Regions from separate parts of the Pseudomonas sp. NPDC089569 genome, predicted to be linked through region 4. Evidence: predicted binding sites of a transcription regulator. Region 4 holds the regulator's gene; each other region holds the start of a gene.

Region 1 (3,951 bases), on a different contig from region 4:
GCGGCAAGATCGGTCATCGGTTGATTGCCAGGGTGGGGCATATTCGCGCCTATTCGGCCTGTGCCGGGATTGTCGGTGCCGCGGTGCTGGGGCATGGCCTGGTGAGCTGGGTGCCAGCCTGGTTGTTCCTTCGAATGATCGTCGGCCTGGGCATGATGTGCCAATACATGGTTATCGAAAGCTGGCTCAATGAGCAGGCCGATGCCAAGCAGCGTGGCCTGGTGTTCAGCGGCTACATGATCGCCTCTTACCTGGGGTTGGTACTGGGTCAGTTGATTCTGGTCATGCACCCGGGACTGGGGCTTGAGCTGCTGATGCTGGTTGCCCTGTGTTTTGCCCTGTGTCTGGTCCCGGTGGCCCTGACCCGACGCATCCACCCGGCGCCTTTGCACCCGGCTCCGATGGAGCCCCGGTTCTTCATCAAGCGTGTACCGCAGTCATTGAGTACGGTGCTGGGTGCCGGTTTGATCGTTGGGTCGTTCTATGGCCTGGCGCCGCTATACGCCTCGCAGCAAGGGCTGACGACCGAACAAGTCGGCTTGTTCATGGGTAGCTGCATTTTTGCCGGTCTGTTGGTGCAGTGGCCGTTGGGGTGGCTGTCGGATCGCTATGACAGGGCACTGTTGATTCGTTGTTTCGCCTTCAGCCTGGCGTTGGCTGCCGCGCCGCTGGCGATCATGAAGCAGGTACCGCTGGAGATATTGTTCGCTGCAGGGTTCCTTTGCTCATTGGTGCAGTTCTGCCTGTACCCCTTGGCGGTGGCATTTTCCAATGACCATGTGGAAGGCGATCGCCGGGTATCGCTGACGGCGATGTTGCTGGTCACCTACGGCGTTGGCGCAAGTATCGGTCCGCTGGTGACCGGGGTGCTGATGAAGCTGTTCGGTAGCCAGATGCTGTATGCGTTCTCAGCCTTCTTTGCCCTGGTGCTGGTGTGGCGAATTCGTCCGAAGGCGGTGACCAACCTCCATCAGGTGGACGATGCACCTCTGCATCATGTGGCCATGCCGGACAGCATGACCAGTTCCCCACTGGTTGCTGCGCTCGACCCGCGGGTCGACGAGCAAGTGGTGCAGAATCAAATGCACAGTCCGGCGTCTTCCGAGCCTGTGCCCGAGTCGGAACCCAAAGGCGATACGCCTGCACAGGAGGAGCCGGAGGCGGGGCAGGAGCCAGGCGTTACTGAAGCCAGGCCTTGAGATTCAGGCATAAAAAAGGGCAGTCACCGCAAGGTGCTGCCCTTTTTTATGCGTTGCTATCAGAGGTCGTCTTTGTCGAAACGACGCGCTTCGCGCTGCAACTGATAGACAAATCGTTCGACTTGCCGTTGCACCAGTCCGCTCATGTTGTGGAAGCGAACGCCAGCGAAGGTGGTGGAGATTTTTTCTTCGAAATGCAGGTAACGCAGTTCGACAGGGGCCATCATCTTGCCAAAGGGCAGGGCGGCTGCGAACCGGTCGTAGACCTGACCCAATTGCAGGCTGCCGGTAATGTCGCCGTCGAAGCGCAGCTTGCAGCCAGTGGCAGAAATGTCGAGCAGCTTGCCAGGAATAGGGGTCTTGAGTTTCTCGCCATCCAGATCGACGTTCACCAACTGAGCCAGCTTCAGGGCTGCGCGGAACGCATTGCGACGCTGGTGGTAGACCACTTCGTCCGGCAACGTGCCACGGTAGCAGCGTGAACCACCGGATTCGTCGATGGTCAGCGGGCCATTGCTTTCCCAGGCAATGCGCACGCCCTCATGGAAGCCTTCAACCTTGTACGACTCGCCCGCCAGCAGATAGCGTTCGCCATCGCGTGGGATCATTTCGTCCAGAGCGATCATGTTTCTGTCACGGTCAATGTCCACCAGATAGCTCTGGAAACGCTGGCTGCGCTCATGGAATGTAATGATCAGCGGGTCTTGGCTCTCTTGCAGCTGACGAAGATTACCGGAGATTTCCAGGGGCGTGCTGAGCACCTTGGGCGGCTGCGGAGCATCATCCGCATTTAAGGCATTGGACACGGTTAATCAATCTCCAGACAAATTTTGACTACGGCTAGCCAGCATTTTGCCAGCATGTTTCGCGTCTTGATAGAGCGTGCTTTTCGGCGGGGTCAAGCCTGACTGAGTGGGCGCGGTTTCACAAGCTTTGAAAAGGACCCACTGGCGTCATAAAGCGCTGGAGGTTCGCCGCCTGTAAGAATTTTCAGCTGGGTGGCCGTGGCGGCCTGCTGCACGCGGATCGACTGGCCGTTATTGGCATTGATGGCCTGACACTGGTTCAGGAGGTCGGTCAGCACATCGCTTTGCGCCAGCAGTTCCTGGCCGATGCTCGACTGGCTGGCCAGCTGTTCCAGGCCGCTACGGTTGGCGGACAGGTTCAGGCTGGCGAGGATTTCACTGCGTTTGCGGCCGTGCTGATCAAGCAAAATGATCAGCGCCTGTTTTTGCGCCAGGATGTCTTCGAGCAAGAACATGTCGCGACCGTGCAAGGCGAGGGACTCGGTGCGCAGCAACTCCAGCAATTGTTGCGCTGGAGCAAAGTCGTCGGTGATCAGTTGCAGTAAATTAGTGTCGTGCATGACTGGCCTTGGGTTTTAAGCGTCCAAAAGCCTGGCGCGGGCCGGGGCCTAGCGCTGGGCTTCGAAATTGAGCAGCTTGCTGGCTACGCGGTTGCTGTCGACCTTATAGCTGCCATCTGCAATCGCTGCTTTCAACTCGGCCACGCGGGCTTTGTCGACGACAGGCTGATCGCGCAGCGTATCAGTGACCTTCTGCAACTTTTGAGCCTCATTGCTGAGATGTACCGATTCCCCGCTCTGGACGGTAGTGGCTTGATCGGCCGGAGTAGTCAGCGGCGCGGATTTGCCGGTTTCGGCGGTTTCCTGGCTGGCGCTGGTACGTGTACTGCCCGTAAGTGACGAGGAGCTGTTCAAACGGCTGAAATCGATGACCATGTTAAAAAAACCTCTGGGAATTTGGACGCTTGCCATGTTCTCGGCCATACCCGACAAAACTTTAGGCCCATTTATCAATGAGCCCGCGCGCGCCAACGCTTGCCCTGCATGGGGCACAGTGTAGGGAACAGCCTCGATCAGCGCCACATCTGAACGTACCCGGAGTTCTACATGGAAACTTCCACCTGCCCTGGCGCAGTGACTTGCGCCTTGATGACCCGCTGGGAGTTCAGGTTCTTCACCCGAATCTGTTCGCTCATGCCGCCATTGGACAGCGCCTCTCCGGGCATTCGCACGCTGAGCGTGCCGCTGCGGGCGGTGATTACCACCTGATCACCCTTGCGGACGACTTCAGCCTGTTCGAGATGCACCAGGGTAATGACCTGGTCGGCGACCATTGGTCGGGTCAATCGTTGCCCGATCGCCTGGTCCGCGGAGGTCAGGTAGCCCTGATTGATGGTGCTGATATCCCGCTCGCGCAAAATAACGTCTTCAGGTTCGACAATGCCGGCACGGCGCAGGGGTCTGGTGGTGGTCACGACCTCGCGAAACAGTCGTACTTGAGCGGGTACGAAGACTGTCCAGGGAGAGGCGCCCTCGCAGCGAACCTTGACCGTGACTCGCCCCAGCGGCTTGGCCGGACTCTCCAGTGAAGCAGTCAATTCCTTGTCGCACATCGGCATGCGCAGGCGCGGATCGAGTTGGCTGACCTGAATTTCATAGCGACCTTGCGTTTGACTGGTGGCCAGATAGTCCTCTACGGTGAATTCAAGAAAGCCCTGAGTGACGCCGATAAGCATGTCAGGCAAGGTAACTGAGTCAGCAATGGCAGGGCTGCCAGTGCTGAACAGGCAAACGGCGGCCAATGCACCCATCATTTTGCGGTAGGGTGTGATCAGGCGTCGGAAAAATGTCGGTTCTGTGTTCATAGAAAGGTAAAAAGCAAGCGTCGTGCCGTTTAGGGATGAATGTGCGTCGCAACAACACTTGGCGTTGGTGTAGGAGTCTGGG
Region 2 (3,951 bases), on a different contig from region 4:
GGATCATCATGTCGACGCCCTACCCGCTCGGCACCCAGGAGTTGCAAGACTTGTTACGCCGCTCGCACCAACTGGTGGTCGGCAAGTTACCCAAGCGCACCCAGGTCGGGCTGCTGCTCTAGGCGGGCTCATTCAGCGGAGCCCGCCTTTATCAGAGCCAGGCGAACAGTTGCGCACCGAGGAACAACTGGTCGATCCAGAACACCTGATGCAGCAGCACGATGAACCAGAACACCAGTTGAAAGGACAACTTGCGGGTTTTGTGGCGCAGCACCTGTTGCGCCAGCAGGGCCCCCGGCCAACCGCCGGCGAACTCCAGCGCATGCAGCACATTTTCCGGTGTGCGCCACTGGTCGACGCGGGCCTTGCGCTTGTCACTCCAGTACAGCAAAAACGCCAGCGCACTGGCCAGGCCATAGGCCGCCAGAGGAATCAGCGACACCCCACGCAGCCATAGCCACAACGAACCAGCCAGCGGCAGCGCGCACAATATCGCAAACACCACCAGCTTCAGCCGAAGATTGCGAACCTCGACGCGGGCCTTGCGTCCGGGCTTGTTGCGCGCGCTGGAATCCATCATGGCGTGGCGGCGCTCCAATCGACCCAACCGAACTTCCAGGTGGCGAGGATGAGCAGGCCGAAGGCGATGCGATACCAGGCAAATGCCGCATAACTGTGGCTGGCGATGAACTTGAGCAAGCCCTTGACCGCGATCATCGCGAAAATGAACGCCGTGACGAAGCCGATGGCGAATACCGGGAAATCGGCCGGAACGAAAAGCTTGTGGTATTTGTAGCCCGAGTACACCGCCGCACCCACCATGGTCGGCATGGCCAGGAAGAACGAAAACTCGGTTGCGGTCTTGCGCGACAAGCCGAACAGCAAACCGCCGATGATCGTCGAACCCGAGCGCGAAGTACCCGGAATCATCGCCAGGCACTGGGCAAAGCCCACTTTCAAGGCATCTTTCCAGGTGATGTCGTCGACCGTTTCGGCATGCACCTGATGCTGGCGCTGTTCGGCCCACAACATGATGAGGCCGCCAACGACCAGGGCGGTGGCCACGGTGATCGGGTTGAACAGGTAGTGGTGGATCAGGTCGGCGAAAATCACCCCAAGTACCACCGCCGGCAAGAAGGCAATCAGCAGATTGACGGTGAAACGTTGAGCGCTGGGCTGGGTGGGAAGACCGATCACCACGTCGAAGATCTTGCGACGAAACTCCCACACCACCGCCAGGATCGCCCCGAGCTGAATGATGATGTTGAACGCCATGGCACGTTCGCCACCGAAGTCGAGCAGGTCCGCGACAATGATCTGGTGCCCGGTGCTGGAAATCGGCAGGAATTCCGTCAGCCCTTCTATAACCCCAAGAATCAATGCCTGAAAGGCCGTCCAAAGATCCATCAATCCCCCAAAAGGCAATGCATCGGCGCATGCCCCGTCAGTTTTCCAAAAAGTGTTTATCGCGAAAAAGCGTAGTCGAAGTCCCGCGCGGACAAGATCCCCTCAGTCACCTGAAAATCCCGTGAAAAATCACGTCGGCTTCAGGTTTTGTCGCACGGGGCCGAAAGCCTATCAGACAAGTCCGATTCGCGCTGCCGCGCTATCGCACCTGGCAGGATGCCGGCGATCACTGACCACAAGAACAAGAAACCGGAGCACCGTGTTATGAACAGCTTGCGCACTATGTCGATCAGCCGGCGTTTGTGGCTTATTTTGATCGTGGCCGTCGTGATGCTGCTGGCCTTGGGGCTGCTGATGCTCAAGCAGATACACGATGATTTGTACGAAGCCAAGGCACAGAAAACCCAACATGTGGTGCAGACGGCCAGTGGCATTCTGACCTACTTCCATGACCTTGAAACCGCCGGCACCCTCACCCGCGAGGCCGCACAAAAGCAGGCCCTGAACGCCGTTCGCGGACTGCGCTATGACCAGAACGACTACTTCTGGATCAACGACCTGACACCCGTGATGGTCATGCACCCGGCCAACCCGAAACTCGACGGGCAGAACCTGTCGGCTATCCGCGATCCTGACGGTTTCGCGGTATTCAACGAAATGGTTGCCGTTGCCAAAAGCAAAGGCGCGGGAATGGTCAATTACCGCTGGCCAAAACCGGGCGCCAGCGCACCGGTTGAAAAAACTTCCTACGTCAAGCTGTTCGAACCCTGGGGTTGGGTGATTGGCTCGGGCGTGTACATCGATGACATGCAAGCCGAGTTCCGTGTTCAGGTGTGGGAAGCCTCATTGATCGGCCTGGCCATTGCTCTGATCATGGCCGCACTGGTCGTCCTGATCGCACGCAGCATCGTCCGGCCGCTTCAGCAAACCGTGACCGCCATGGCCAACATCGCCAGCGGCGAAAGCGACCTGACCCGAAGCCTCGATACCCACGGTCGGGACGAGGTCACGCAATTGGCGCAGCACTTCAATGCCTTCACCCACAAACTGCGCCAGGTCATCGGGCAGCTGCAGGTCTCTGCCAGTGCCATGGACCAATCATCCAGCGAACTGGGCATCGAGGCCACACAGGCCCGGCAGCGTAGTGAGCAGCAGTCGCAACAGATGGAGCTGGTTGCCACCGCGATCAATGAAGTGACCTACGGTGTACAGGATGTCGCAAAGAACGCCGAGCATGCCGCCAGCGAAATGCGCGATGCCGAGGCACAGGCGCAACAAGGGCAGATCAATATCGATGGCAGCCTGCAACAGATCGACTCCCTGTCCTCGACCATCGAACAGGCTGTCGAGGTGATCCGCACGCTGGCCGCTGAAAGCACGCAGATCGGCAGCGTTCTGGAAGTCATTCGCTCCATCGCCGAGCAAACCAACCTGCTGGCCCTCAACGCAGCCATCGAAGCCGCTCGCGCCGGCGAACAGGGACGAGGTTTTGCCGTCGTCGCCGATGAAGTACGCCTGCTGGCCCAGCGTACCCAACAATCCACCGCGCAAATCCAGGAAATGATCGAACGCTTGCAGAGTCATTCCGAGGCCGCCGTCAAAGTGATCGGCGACAGCAGCCGGGCCTCGCAACTCACTATCGAACAAGCCGGCCTGGCCGGTGCCAGCCTGAATGCGATCGGCCAGGCGTTACGCAACCTCAATGGGCTCAATGCATCGATCGCCAGCGCAACCCTGCAACAGGCGCATGTGGTCGAAGACATCAATCAAAACGTCACCCAGGCGGCAGGGCTCTCGCACAGCACCGCGCTGGCAGCGCAATCGTCCAGCGCGGCCAGTGTGCAGCTCAAGGCGTTGAGCGAGCAGGTCAACGCCTTGCTCAAACCATTCCGGGTCTGAGATTTCCCAGGCGTTCAACGCTGCGGCCGCCGCCGGACTTGCGCGGCGGCCGCTACGGTGCACACGCCGGTTCTGTTCGGCAGCGCCTGCCGCTACAATCCGCCCCTCTTCGACTTCCCCCAAGGACTCTTCATGTCAGGGCTTGAACTGTTTGCCGCCACCCTCGGCGTCATTGCCGTCTGGTTGACCGTCAAACAGAACCCCTGGTGCTGGCCGATCGGCCTGGTGATGGTGCTGGTATATAGCTGGATCTTTTACGAGGTGAAGCTGTACTCGGACATGCTGCTGCAAATGGTCTACGCCGCACTGCAGATCTACGGCTGGTGGCAATGGACCCGGGCAGGCAATGCAGGATCCGGGCGTGAAGTGAGTCGGCTGCAGGGGCAATCCGTTGCGACGGGGCTGGCCATCGGCGCCATCGGCAGCCTGCTGCTGGGTGCCGCCATGACACATTGGACCGACGCGGCACAACCCTGGCTCGATGCGGCGCTCACCGGATTCAGCCTGGTGGCGCAGCTTTGGATGGCGCAAAAGCGTGTCCAGTGCTGGCCCTTGTGGATTGTCCTGGACTGCATTTTCGTCGGCCTGTTCCTGTACAAGGGGCTGTACCTGACGGCTGCCCTTTATGGCCTGTTTACCCTGCTG
Region 3 (3,951 bases), on a different contig from region 4:
CTGGTGCGCGGGCAGGTGAACCAGGCATTGGCCGCTTCGCCGCTGGGGCCGGTGCTGGTGTCGGCCAGGTCCTTTTCCGGCAATGGCATGGAGGTCAGCTTGCCTGCGGTCGGTTGCGACCAGTACAAGGAAAAACGCCCCTTTTCGTTGCTGCCGATGTCGCTCTGGCCGGCGAACAGTTCGTCCTTGCCGTCCAGCGCGTTGGGTTCGAATACCAGGGACAGGCCGAGCAGTTCGGGGTTGGCTTGCAAGGCCGTCTTGACCTGATGGGTCAGGTCTTCACGCAAATCGAAGGCATCGAGAAAACGCTTTTCGGCCTGATCGCGAAGAAACAGCACCTGCCGGGAAAAACCGTGGCCATATTGATAGGCGTCCATGAACTGCTGGCGAATACCCAGCGCCTGGTTTTCACCCTGGGATTCGATGCGGGCCTGGGCCGCTTCGGTCAACATCTCCATGCTCGAGGCTTTCACCAGCTCGGAACTGTGCTCCATGCGATACAGCGAAAGACCCACCAGCAGGGTCACGATGCCCGCCAGGCACAACCCGGCCAGCAGGGTGATTTTCCATTGAATGGAAAGTTGTCTGATCGACATGGAGACGTCCTTTTTCGATAAATATTTGAGGCTTTGCACTGTAGCGGCAGGGTTGCGGCTTTCTTTATCCCCATCGCCCCTCCCTGTAGGAGCGAGCATGCTCGCGATGCAAGTCCAGCCACCGCGTGCATTCAGACAGCCCGCGTAATCGTTGGCGACCATCGCGAGCATGCTCGCTCCTACAAAGGACTTCACATGACGTGCACGGTGCGCTTTGACATGGGTACGCCCGTGCTGCAAAGTGCGCGCCCTCTAATAAAACCCATTCCTTAATCCGCTGGCGGCTCTTTGCAGACTGCCGGACGGAGTCTTTTCGTTTGTCTCGAGGTAATGAAATGAATGCAGTGATTGCTGCGGTCGGCATCATGCTGATACTCAGCCTGTCCCGCGTGCATGTGGTCATCGCGCTGATCGTCGGCGCGCTGGTGGGCGGCCTGACCGGTGGCCTGGGGATCGAGGCCACGCTCAAGGCCTTCAACAGCGGCCTGGGTGGCGGGGCTACGGTGGCACTGTCCTATGCGTTGCTGGGTGCTTTCGCCGTGGCCATTGCCAAGTCCGGCCTGGCCCATGCCCTGGCGGACAAGGCATTGGCCCTGGTCGATCGCCATCACGCCACGGGCGGCGGGCAGGTCAAGTGGTTGCTGATTGGCCTGCTGTGGGTGGTGGCCATTGCTTCGCAGAACCTGCTGCCGATTCATATCGCCTTCATTCCGTTGCTGGTGCCTCCTCTGTTGTATGTGCTGACCCGGTTGCAACTGGACCGCCGCTTGATTGCCTGTGTCATCACGTTCGGCCTGATCACCCCGTACATGTTCCTGCCGGTGGGCTTCGGCAACATCTTCCTCAACGAGATCCTGCTGGCAAACGTCGCCCGCAGCGGCGTGGACATCAGCGGCATCAATGTCACGCACGCCATGGGCATTCCGGCGCTGGGCATGCTGGCCGGGCTTGGCGTGGCATTTATCAGCTACCGCAAAAAGCGCGTCTACGATCTGGAAAGGATCGAGCAGGTCGAGCAGGTCGCCGTTCAATACAACCCGTTGAGCCTGATGGTGGCGGGCCTGGCCATCGTTGCAGCGTTCGTCATTCAGCTTTTGCTGGATTCGATGATCATCGGCGCCCTGGCGGGTTTCCTGATTTTTTCGCTGTCGGGCATCGTCAAGTGGCGTGACACCGACGATCTGTTCACCGAAGGCATGAAAATGATGGCGATGATCGGCTTCATCATGATCGCCGCCTCCGGATTCGGCGAAGTGATCAAGGCCACCGGGGACGTACGGGCGCTGGTCGAGGCTTCGGCTGCGTGGATCGGCCACAGCAAGGCCATCGGCGCCATGTTGATGCTGCTGGTGGGGCTGCTGGTGACCATGGGGATCGGTTCGTCGTTCTCCACCGTGCCGATTCTGGCGGTGATTTTCGTGCCGTTGTGCGTGCAACTGGGGTTCAGCCCGATTGCCATCGTGTGCATCGTCGGCACGGCGGGAGCGCTTGGCGATGCCGGTTCGCCTGCCTCGGACTCCACCCTCGGCCCGACGTCCGGCCTCAACATCGACGGTCAGCACCACCACATCTGGGACACCGTGGTCCCGACGTTCCTGCATTACAACCTGCCGTTGCTGGCGTTCGGCTGGCTGGCGGCGATGGTGCTCTGATTTCACCCCCCCCCCGTAGGAGCCAGGCTTGCCGGCGAACCGGGCACCGCGGTGTTTCTGTCGCACCGTGTCATCGTTCTTCGTCGGCAAGCCTGGCTCCTACAGCGAAGGCGCCCTTGAAATCGCCTTCGCCTGTAGGAGCGAGGCTTGCCCGCGAACCGGGCAGCGGGGTGTTTCTGTCGCACCGTGTCATCGTTCTTCGCCGGCAAGCCTGGCTCCTACAGTTTTACGTTGATGTGCCGTTAACGCCTTTAACCACGCCAACAAAATCAGAAGGGTGAACGTCATGCGCATGAGCCTGAAGGCTAAAGTCCTGTCCCTTGCCGTCCTCCCGGTGTTGCTCTTTGCGCTGGTCATCAGCCTGACCACCTTGTTCATTCTCCAGGGCCAGGCCCGCCACGAGGTCGAGGAAACCCGCGAGCGGCTGCTCAGTGACGCCAAGGCCACTCTGCAAAGTTATGTTGCCGTGGCCATGACCACGATCAAGCCGCTGTACGACGCTGCCGCCCCCGGCGATAACGCGGCGCGAACCCAGGCGATCAAGCTGCTGTCGAGTATTGCCTACGGCAAGGAGGGCTACTTCTTTGCCTACGACTCCAACATCGTGCGCCTGTTCAAGGCCAACAGCCCCGAAGGCGTGGGCCAGAGCTTCAAGGACAATCGCGATCCGAACGGTGTCTATGTCAACCGTGACCTGGTGAAAGTCGCCAAGGACGGTACCCATTACCTGCAATACAGCTCGCCGTTGCCGGGCAACAGCCAGGTGCTGGTGCCCAAGCTGGGGTACACCGAATACCTGTCCAAGTGGGACATGGCCGTCGGTACCTCGGTGAACCTCGACGGTATCGAAGCGCAGGTGGCCGAAGTCGAGGCTTCGGTTCACGAACGCATGCAAGGCGTGGTGCTGAGCATCGTCGGTGTGGCCGTGGTGGTTCTCGTTTTGATCGCGGTGGCCGGGATGCTGCTGGCCAACACCATTTTGCGTCCTCTGAACCTGATGAAAGCCAATCTCGACGACATCGCGGCAGGCGAGGGCGACCTGACCCGTCGCCTGGCTATCACCAGCCAGGATGAACTGGGCGAACTGGCCGGTTCCTTCAACCGCTTCGTCGACAAGATCCACGGCCTGGTCCGTCAGATCACTGAAATGACGTCGCAACTGACCGGGCTGGTGAATCAGGTTTCCGACCAGGCCCACCGCTCGGACCAGGCCATGGAGCGCCAGCGTCACGAGACCGATCAGGTCGCCACGGCCATCAATGAGATGTCTGCCGCCGCGCAGGAAGTGGCCAAGAGTGCGCAAAACGCCGCAGTGGCTGCCCGGCAGACCGACGAAGAGGGGCAGGCCGCCAAGCGTGTGGTGGCCGGCAGCATTGTGAAAATTCATGCGTTGGTCGATGACATCCGCAGCAGCGGTGCTTCCCTCGACAGCCTGCAAAAAGATGTGTCCTCGATTGTCAGCGTGCTCGGAGTCATCCGCTCGATTGCCGAGCAAACCAACCTGCTGGCGCTCAACGCGGCCATCGAAGCGGCCCGTGCCGGCGAAGCCGGGCGTGGCTTTGCAGTGGTGGCCGATGAGGTCCGGGCACTGGCCAGTCGCACGCAAATCAGCACCCAGGAAATCCAGGGCATGATCGACCGCTTGCAGGCCGGAACCCAGTCGGCGGTGCAAGCCATGCGTCGTTCCAGCGAGGCCGGTGACG
Region 4 (3,951 bases):
CTGCCCTGGATTACAAGCTGTCGGCACTGGCTCCACGTGTTCCGAACATTGAACTCGAAGATGAGTTGCGCAAGACCCAGTCGCGGATCGTCACCGCCCAGGCCGAACTGAGCCTGCGCAGCGAAGGCGAGAGCGACAACGCCACCAACCGTCAGTTGTTCGCCGGCCTGCCGCTCACGGCTGCCGAACCCTTGATCGAGCCGACCTACGCCGAGCCCCGTCGCCCGGCGCCGGCACCTGCTGCCGCGCCTGCGATCGATCAGCGGGTGTTCGACTCGATGCGTTCCGAACTCAGCGGGCTGCGCGAATTGCTGGAGGTTCAGCTCGGCTCCCTGGCCTGGAGTCAACTGCAAGGCAACCGTCCCGATCAGGCGAACCTCTGGCGTCGCCTGCAGCGCATCGGTCTGTCGGGACCGTTGTCGCGGGATTTGCTGGCACTGACGACGGATATCGAAGAGCCGCGCCAGGCCTGGCGCATGCTGCTGGCTCACCTGGCGCGGATGATCACCACGCCGGAAATCGAACCGCTCGAAGAAGGTGGCGTGATTGCCATGGTGGGCCCTGCCGGCATGGGCAAGACCACCACCCTGGCCAAGCTCGCTGCCCGTTACGTGCTCAAGTACGGCGCGCAGAACATTGCGCTGGTGAGCATGGACAGCTACCGGATCGGTGCCCAGGAGCAGCTCAAGACCCTTGGTCGGATTCTCAACGTGTCGGTGACCCACGTCGATCCGGGGCAATCGCTGGTGCAGGCGCTGGATCCGCTGTTGCGCAAGCGCGTGGTGCTGATCGATACCGCCGGCCTGCAAGCCAGCGATCCAGCGCTGCGCATGCAGCTCGAGAGCCTGGCCGGTCGCGGTATCCGGGCAAAAAATTACCTGGTCCTGGCAACCACCAGCCAGAAGCAGGTTCTAACCGCGGCTTATCACAGTTACAAGCGCTGCGGGCTCGCCGGCTGCATCCTGACTAAACTGGATGAAACGGCCAGCCTGGGTGAGGTGTTGAGCCTGGCCATCAGCCATGAGTTGCCGGTGGCCTACCTGACCGACGGTCCGCGGATTCCGGATGATTTGCATCTGCCGCGTCGTCATCAACTGGTCAGTCGCGCCGTCAGCGTGCAAATGCAGGAAGAGCCCAGCGAAGAAGCCATGGCCGACATGTTCGCTGACATCTACCACAGTCCCGCCAAGCAGGTAGGCTGAGGTGACAATGAATCGTTTTTGTACCTACATCGATGGTCTGCCATGCATTGTTCAAATTGCGAACGCGCAGCCAGTAATGTGGCCTCCGTCTATGCAAGACAAGGTAAAGAAATAACATGGGCAGCATGCATCCCGTACAGGTGATCGCGGTGACCGGCGGCAAGGGTGGCGTCGGCAAAACTAACGTGTCAGTGAACTTGTCGCTGGCCCTGGCCGAGCTTGGCCGGCGCGTCTTGCTGCTGGACGCCGATCTGGGGCTGGCGAACGTCGATGTTCTGCTGGGCCTTACACCCAAACGTACCCTGGCCGATGTGATCGAGGGGCGTTGCGACCTGCGCGACGTCCTGTTGCAGGGGCCGGGTGGCATCCGCATCGTTCCGGCCGCTTCCGGCACCCAGAGCATGGTTCACCTGAGCCCGGCGCAACACGCCGGCCTGATCCAGGCGTTCAGCGACATCGGCGACAATCTCGACGTATTGGTGATCGATACCGCTGCGGGTATCGGTGACTCGGTAGTCAGCTTCGTGCGCGCCGCACAGGAAGTGTTGCTGGTGGTCTGCGACGAACCCACCTCGATCACCGATGCCTATGCGCTGATCAAGTTGCTGAACCGCGACTACGGGATGAATCGTTTCCGCGTCCTGGCCAACATGGCGCAGAGCCCGCAGGAAGGTCGCAACCTGTTCGCCAAGCTGACCAAGGTCACGGATCGCTTCCTTGACGTCGCCCTGCAATACGTCGGCGCCGTGCCGTATGACGAAAGTGTGCGCAAGGCCGTGCAGAAGCAACGTGCGGTCTATGAAGCCTTTCCGCGTTCCAAGTGCTCGCTGGCATTCAAGGCCATCGCACAGAAGGTCGACACCTGGCCGCTGCCGGCCAACCCGCGCGGACACCTGGAGTTTTTCGTCGAGCGCCTTGTGCAACAAACGGCAGGACCCGTGCTATGACAGCCAGCGGTATGAACCTCTACAGGAAATCGGCACGCGACGCTCAATACGAGTTGATCGAGCGTTATGCACCGTTGGTCAAGCGCATTGCCTACCATTTGCTGGCACGTCTGCCGGCCAGTGTCCAGGTCGAAGACCTGATCCAGGCCGGGATGATCGGCCTGCTGGAAGTGTCGACCAAGTACGACGCCAGCAAAGGCGCCAGTTTCGAAACCTACGCGGGCATCCGCATCCGCGGCGCCATGCTCGATGAGGTCCGCAAGGGTGACTGGGCGCCCCGTTCGGTCCACCGCAATACCCGGATGGTCAGCGACGCCATTCGCTCGATTGAAGCTAAAACCGGCCGTGACGCTAAAGATCACGAGGTTGCGGCCGAACTCCAATTGAGTCTCGACGATTACTACGGGATTTTGAATGACACCCTGGGCAGTCGGCTGTTCAGTTTCGACGATCTGTTGCAGGACGGCGAACACGAAGGGCTGCACGAGGATGGCGCGGGTGCTCATCTCGAGCCGTCACGCGATCTGGAAGACGAGCGCTTCCAGGCCGCGCTGGCGGACGCGATTGCCAATTTGCCGGAGCGTGAGCGACTGGTGTTGGCGCTGTACTACGACGAAGAGTTGAATCTCAAGGAAATCGGTGAGGTCCTGGGGGTCAGCGAATCTCGGGTCAGCCAGTTACACAGCCAGTGCGCGGCCCGTTTGCGGGGGCGTTTGGGAGAGTGGCGAGCGCGTTGAAGGCGGTGTGGGGGCACTGCGACGTGGCGGGTGGGGTGATGAACCGCGCCCGTTTCGATTCGTTGTACTCCAGACAGTCATTGAGTGCTTTGCCAGATTGATTGAAATGGCGCGTCCAGGTGCTGGGCGCGTTTTAGTCTGCTTGGAGGTCGAATTGGACAAGAACATGAAAATCCTCATCGTTGATGACTTCTCAACGATGCGGCGGATCATTAAGAACCTGTTGCGTGACCTTGGGTTCACCAACACGGTCGAGGCCGACGATGGCACTACCGCCATTCCGGTACTCAACAGCGGGAGCATCGACTTTCTGGTAACGGACTGGAACATGCCGGGCATGACCGGTATCGATCTGCTGCGCCACGTACGTGCCGATGAAAAACTCAAGCATCTGCCGGTGCTGATGGTGACCGCTGAAGCCAAGCGCGAGCAGATCATCGAGGCGGCCCAGGCCGGTGTGAACGGCTATGTGGTCAAACCCTTCACGGCCCAGGCGTTGAAAGAAAAAATCGAGAAGATTTTCGAACGCATCGGTTGAACTGCGCCACGGGGGAGCTATGGGGCAAAACGAATCTTCGCTGGGCGATTTTGAATCGACCCTGAAAAAACATGCCGTCGAACTGGTCGCGAGCCTTGAAAAGGGCAGGTTCGGCGATGCTGTGCAATTGATCCATGAGCTCAACCAGACCCGTGACCGCGGCCTGTATCAGGAAGTGGGCAAGCTCACCCGTGAGTTGCACAGCGCGATCGTCAATTTCCAGATTGACCCGCATATGCCGCAAGCCGAGGAAGTGTCACAGATCACGGATGCGACCGAGCGCCTGTCCTATGTGGTCAAGCTGACCGAGGCTGCGGCGAACCGCACCATGGATCTGGTGGAGAACGCCACGCCATTGGTCAATCGCCTGAGCGATGACGCCCAGGCTTTGAGTACGGACTGGGGGCGCTTCATGCGTCGCGAAGTCGGTGCCGAAGAGTTTCGCGACCTGGCCCGTCGAGTCGACGGTTTTCTGGCACGTAGCGCCGAAGACGGTCGCACCGTATCAAGCAATCTCAACGACATTC

The links. Region 4 encodes FliA, which starts transcription of late flagellar genes. Its sites were predicted from a motif close to CTAAAGTTTNNNNNNNNNNNGCCGNTAA; they were not measured.
Region 1: a site for FliA is predicted at 2,978-3,005, ahead of flgM (flagellar biosynthesis anti-sigma factor FlgM). Genes of this name have one in related genera too.
Region 2: a site for FliA is predicted at 1,547-1,574, ahead of ACQKP2_RS05920 (methyl-accepting chemotaxis protein). Genes of this name have one in related genera too.
Region 3: a site for FliA is predicted at 2,467-2,494, ahead of ACQKP2_RS14475 (methyl-accepting chemotaxis protein). Genes of this name have one in related genera too.

The regions. Positions count from the first base shown of each region.
Region 1 is NZ_JBNNVQ010000132.1:4,388-8,338, forward strand. Features, by position in the region: gene ACQKP2_RS29170 (MFS transporter) at 1-1,199, shown strand, start outside; gene ACQKP2_RS29175 (flagellar brake protein) at 1,259-2,005, opposite strand; gene ACQKP2_RS29180 (flagella synthesis protein FlgN) at 2,098-2,565, opposite strand; gene flgM (flagellar biosynthesis anti-sigma factor FlgM) at 2,614-2,940, opposite strand; gene flgA (flagellar basal body P-ring formation chaperone FlgA) at 3,108-3,869, opposite strand.
Region 2 is NZ_JBNNVQ010000008.1:5,149-9,099, forward strand. Features, by position in the region: gene ACQKP2_RS05905 (MmcQ/YjbR family DNA-binding protein) at 1-122, shown strand, start outside; gene ACQKP2_RS05910 (DUF1294 domain-containing protein) at 152-580, opposite strand; gene ACQKP2_RS05915 (undecaprenyl-diphosphate phosphatase) at 577-1,407, opposite strand; gene ACQKP2_RS05920 (methyl-accepting chemotaxis protein) at 1,672-3,306, shown strand; gene pnuC (nicotinamide riboside transporter PnuC) at 3,439-3,951, shown strand, end outside.
Region 3 is NZ_JBNNVQ010000030.1:9,886-13,836, reverse strand. Features, by position in the region: partial or broken gene ACQKP2_RS14485 (PDC sensor domain-containing protein) at 1-377, opposite strand, end outside; gene ACQKP2_RS14480 (Na+/H+ antiporter family protein) at 932-2,248, shown strand; gene ACQKP2_RS14475 (methyl-accepting chemotaxis protein) at 2,535-3,951, shown strand, end outside.
Region 4 is NZ_JBNNVQ010000059.1:409-4,359, forward strand. Features, by position in the region: gene flhF (flagellar biosynthesis protein FlhF) at 1-1,202, shown strand, start outside; gene fleN (flagellar synthesis regulator FleN) at 1,319-2,149, shown strand; gene fliA (RNA polymerase sigma factor FliA) at 2,146-2,886, shown strand; gene ACQKP2_RS20675 (chemotaxis response regulator CheY) at 3,053-3,424, shown strand; gene ACQKP2_RS20680 (protein phosphatase CheZ) at 3,444-3,951, shown strand, end outside.